DNA from 2 places in the Cupriavidus sp. TMH.W2 genome. Region 1 is predicted to be linked to the other one. Evidence: predicted binding sites of a transcription regulator. Region 1 holds the regulator's gene; the other holds the start of a gene.

What was found. Region 1 encodes NrdR, which represses ribonucleotide reductase genes. Its sites were predicted from a motif close to CACNANATNTNGTG; they were not measured.
Region 2: the regulator NrdR is predicted to act here: its motif matches at 1,282-1,295, upstream of ACREYQ_RS14550 (ribonucleoside-diphosphate reductase subunit alpha).

What each region holds. Positions count from the first base shown of each region.
Region 1 is NZ_CP193792.1:2,658,780-2,661,166, forward strand. It holds gene glyA (serine hydroxymethyltransferase) at 1-460, shown strand, start outside; gene nrdR (transcriptional regulator NrdR) at 616-1,083, shown strand; gene ACREYQ_RS12225 (type IV pilus modification PilV family protein) at 1,179-1,532, shown strand; gene ACREYQ_RS12230 (PilW family protein) at 1,529-2,387, shown strand, end outside.
Region 2 is NZ_CP193792.1:3,173,669-3,176,055, reverse strand. It holds gene ACREYQ_RS14560 (sigma-54-dependent transcriptional regulator) at 1-411, shown strand, start outside; gene ampD (1,6-anhydro-N-acetylmuramyl-L-alanine amidase AmpD) at 408-1,025, shown strand; gene ACREYQ_RS14550 (ribonucleoside-diphosphate reductase subunit alpha) at 1,520-2,387, shown strand, end outside.

The sequences.
Region 1 (2,387 bases):
GATGCACGTGATCGCCGGCAAGGCGGTCGCGTTCAAGGAAGCGCTGACGCCCGAGTTCAAGACCTACCAGCAGCAAGTAGTGAAGAACGCCGCCGTGCTGGCCGAGACCCTGATCGCGCGCGGCCTGCGCATCGTTTCGGGCCGCACCGAAAGCCACGTGATGCTGGTCGACCTGCGCGCCAAGAACATCACCGGCAAGGAAGCCGAGCGCATCCTGGGCGAGGCGCATATCACCGTCAACAAGAACGCCATCCCCAACGATCCGGAAAAGCCGTTCGTGACCTCGGGCATCCGCCTGGGCTCGCCGGCCATGACCACGCGCGGCTTCAAGGAAGAAGAAGCCCGCATCGTCGGCAACCTGATCGCCGATGTGCTGGACAACCCGCACGACGCCGCCAACATCGCCAGCGTGCGCGAGCAGGTGGCCGCCCTGACCAAGCGTTTTCCGGTCTACGGCTGATGTACCAAGGCCGCCCTTGCGTGTGCGCAAGGGCGGCCGGCAGCTCCGCAGGCCGGCGCCCCAGGGCACTGGCCTGCGGGCCTCGCCAACCCGCCCCGCCACCGCAGAACGACAACACGGACAAGGCGACGGGGTTCAACTGAAGGTGGTCCGGCATGAAATGCCCCTTTTGCGGTCATTCCAATACCCAGGTACTCGACACCCGCATGTCGGAAGACGGCGATGCCGTACGCCGGCGCCGCCGCTGCGAAGCCTGCGACCGCCGCTTCACCACCTATGAGCGGATCGAGCTGTTCTTCCCCGCCATCGTCAAGAAAAACGGCTCGCGCGTGGACTACGCCCGCGCCAAGCTGAAGGATTCCATGCGCCTGGCGCTGCGCAAGCGCCCGGTCTCGGCCGAAGCCATCGACGAAGCCATCACCCGCATCGAAGAGAAACTGCTGGCACTGGGAGAGAAGGAAATCCCCAGCAGCCAGGTCGGCGAACTGGTGATGCGCGAGCTGCGCAAGCTCGACAAGATTGCGTATATCCGCTTTGCTTCGGTGTATCGGAGCTTTGAGGATGTGTCGGAATTCCGCGACGTGCTGGACGAGTTTGCCGCGTCCACCCCGCGCAAGGGCTAGCGAAACAAGATTCCGCAAATCCTTCACGCTTAGGCACATTACCGCGCCCTCACGACAGTTACCTTGACGGTCCCGGCAAGTCTTGGTGACCGCTCATGCACGCGCTTCGCAACTCCATACGTCAACGCCCGCGCATCCTGCTGCGCGAAGCCGGCCGCTCTGCCGGCTTCGGCCTGCACGAGGTGCTTTGCGCGCTGGTCGTCGTTGGCATCGGGCTGATGCCCATGATGGGGATGGCGCCCAGGGCGCTGTCCCGGCAGCGCGAATTCGACGCGCTGGCCCAGGCGGCAAGGCTGGCAGCAGAGCATGCTGAGCTGGCAAGCACGCAGCCGGCGCCGTGCCGGAGCGTCCCGGCATTTGCGTGCCCGGACGACACGCGACTGATCATGGCAGGCCGGCCTGGCGCGCAGGCCGGCCTGCCCGCGATCGCCTTGTGGGTGCGGCCATGACAGGGTCTGCTTCGAAGGCATTCACGCTGGTCGAATTGCTGATCGGACTGCTGCTCAGCCTGATGGTCGCCGCGGCGGCCATTGCCGCATTCCATGCCACGCGTACGGCCTACCTCACCACCACCGACCGCGTCCTGCTCGAAGAACGCGGCCAGCGTGCCCTGACGATCCTCTCCACGCTGCTGCGCCAGTCCGGATGGCCGGGCGAGCCCTCGTCCGCCAGCCTCCACGCAGCGTTGCCCGCCGTGAGCGGCGCTGACAACTGCGGGCAGCCTGCCATGGGCGCCGTGCCATCCTGCGGCAAGGCCGGCGTCGGCCGCAGCGACGCGCTGCTGATCCGCTTCAGCGGCAGCGGCCTGCCGGCGGCACCGGCACAGCCGGATGAAACCATGACCGATTGCAGCGGCTACGCCGTCGCCGCGCGCACCGCCGGCGCCGACGCACACAGCGGCTATGTCGCGGCCAACCTGCTTTATGTCGCAGCGGGCAGCGATGGCGTGCCGCAACTGCTGTGCCGCTATCCGGCGCGCCGCGGTGGCGTGATCGATGGCAGCGGCTGGACCTCCGGCGCGCTGGTCCGTGGCGTTGAATCGCTGCAGCTGCGCTACGGCCTGGATACGGATGACGACGGCCGGCACGACCGCTTCGTGACGGCGGACGAGATCCAGCCACTGGGTGATGCCGCCTGGCAGCGCGTGGTAGCCGTGCAGATTGCCATCGCCGTGCGCGGCGACCGGCCGGGCTCGGCGGCGGCAAGTCCGGGCAGCGGCGCAGACCTGCTGCCGAAACCCGGCACCGCGACCGGCGACCTGGCGCCGGTGGCGACGCCGCAGGCAGGCATGGCGCGCCGCGTGT
Region 2 (2,387 bases), 510 kb from region 1:
CCGGCGCTGGCGCCTAACCCGATGGCGCCTAGCGCTTACGCGCCCTGGGGCACCGCAGGCATGTGGGCGGTGCCGCCGGCCGCCGCGCCGGTCCTGGCCCCGGCCCCGGCAGAGCCACCACCCGTGGCACCCCCCGCCGCCAGCGCGCCCGAACCCGAGCCCGCCGCCGATCCCACCGAGCGCGCCTGCCGCGGCATCGTCTTCCCGATCGACCTGCCGGCACGGCTGGAAGCCGTGGAGCGCGAGCTGATCCTGCAGGCCCTGGCGCAAACCAATTTCAACCGCACCGCGGCCGCGCCGCTGCTGGGCCTGAACCTGCGCCAGCTGCGCTACCGCATCCAGCAGCTGGGCATCCGCGAGGCCATGGACGCCGCCGACCGCGGCACCATGGAAGGCGAGGGCACCCAATGACCAGGGCCGCGCACCGCTACCTGCCCGACGCCGACGGCTGGGTTCCCGCCGCGCGCCGCGTGCCGTCGCCCAACTTTGACGAGCGCCCGGCCGGCATGCCGGTGGAGCTGGTGGTGCTGCACAACATCAGCCTGCCGCCCGGCCAGTTCGGCAGCGGCGACATCGAAGCCCTCTTCCAGAACCGGCTCGATCCCGATAAGCACCCGTTCTTTGCCACCATCCACCAGGTCCAGGTGTCCGCGCACTTCCTGATCACCCGCGCGGGTGAGCTGGTGCAGTTCGTGCCGTGCACGCAGCGGGCCTGGCACGCCGGGCAGTCGGACTTCTTCGGCCGCGCGCGCTGCAATGATTTTTCCATCGGCATCGAGATCGAGGGCTGCGACGACCTGCCGTTCACCCTGGCCCAGTACGACACCGTGGCCGCGCTGGTGCCTGCGCTGATGGCCGCCTATCCGGTGCGCGCGATTGCCGGCCACAGCGACATCGCCCCCGGCCGCAAGACCGATCCCGGCCCGCATTTCGACTGGGCGCGCTTTGCCAGCCAGGCAGGCGTGGCGCCCGGCATGTTGCCCTACCAGCGCCCTGGCGCGGCTGGTCGGGTGACGAATTCTTAACGTCATCTCCCGGCCCCGCGCGCCCCGTTCCGGCGCACATGCCCTGCCTCTGCGTGGGGCTATCGCAACCTCGCAACAATCAAAAAAATTTTTGTGAAATGTGCAGTTGCGAACGGTCTGGCGAAAACCCTTGCGAGTATTAGGCTTGCGGGCATGTGGCGCCGCCGCATCGGCGCCACCGCCCCCCAAAAAGCGCTTGTCAAGACTGGTCATTCGGATTCGTTTCACTATACTTAGCCCAGTTTCAGGCAGCACCCACTATATCTAGTAGTCAAACCGGGGAGCCGGCCCAAGGGTGAGTCGGGGATCACGAACTTCGTGCATCGTCCCGAAACCGCCCCGTAAGGCCAGCGAATCACAAGAGTCCCTGGCGAAATGTTCACGTGAAGGCAGTCTGTCCGAACCCGCTTTTCGAGTCGGGAGGGACGTTCTTTTCGCCGCATTTCGCCAGGGACTCTTTGTCTCTTATTTCCAGGGTAAAAACAGGAGTTCTCATGCAAACGGCCCAGAACGAAATCACCACGGGTGGCGCCGCCGCCGCTGGTGTTGCCAATGCAGCACCGACCGCGCAGCAGACCCCCAACGCCGCCAATACGAACTACCCGGATCACAAGATCATTCGACGCAACGGCGCCGTGGTGGCTTTCGAGCCGTCCAAGATCGCCGTTGCCATGACCAAGGCCTTCCTCGCCGTGAACGGCGGGCAGGGCGCCGCTTCCGCGCGCGTGCGCGAGATCGTCGAGCAACTGACCGACAACGTGGTGCGCGCGCTGGTGCGCAGCCGCCCCAACGGCGGCGCCATCCATATCGAAGACGTGCAGGACCACGTGGAACTGGCGCTGATGCGCTCGGGCGAGCATGAAGTGGCCCGCGCCTACGTGCTGTACCGCGAGAAGCGCAAGGACGAGCGCGCGCAAGCCAACGCGCAGGCCGTGGCCCGCGTGCAGGAAGGCGGCATCTCGGTCAACGTGACCGATGGCGGCGTCACGCATGTGCTGGACATCGCCGCGCTGCACGACCTGATCGACAACGCCTGCTCGGGCCTGGGCAACGCCGTCAGCGCCGAGCCGATCCTGAAGGAAACCCTGAAGAACCTGTACGAAGGCGTGCCGATGACGCAGGTGTACGACTCCGCCATCCTGGCCGCGCGTACCCTGATCGAAAAGGACCCGGACTACAGCCAGGTCACCGCCCGTATCCTGCTGCACACCATCCGCAAGGAAATCCTGGGCACCGAAGTGACCCAGGCCGAGATGTCCAGCCGCTACGCCGAGTACTTCCCCAAGTTCATCGCCCGCGGCATTGCAGCCGAACTGCTGGACGAGCAACTGGCCACCTACGACCTGGCCCGCCTGGGCGCGG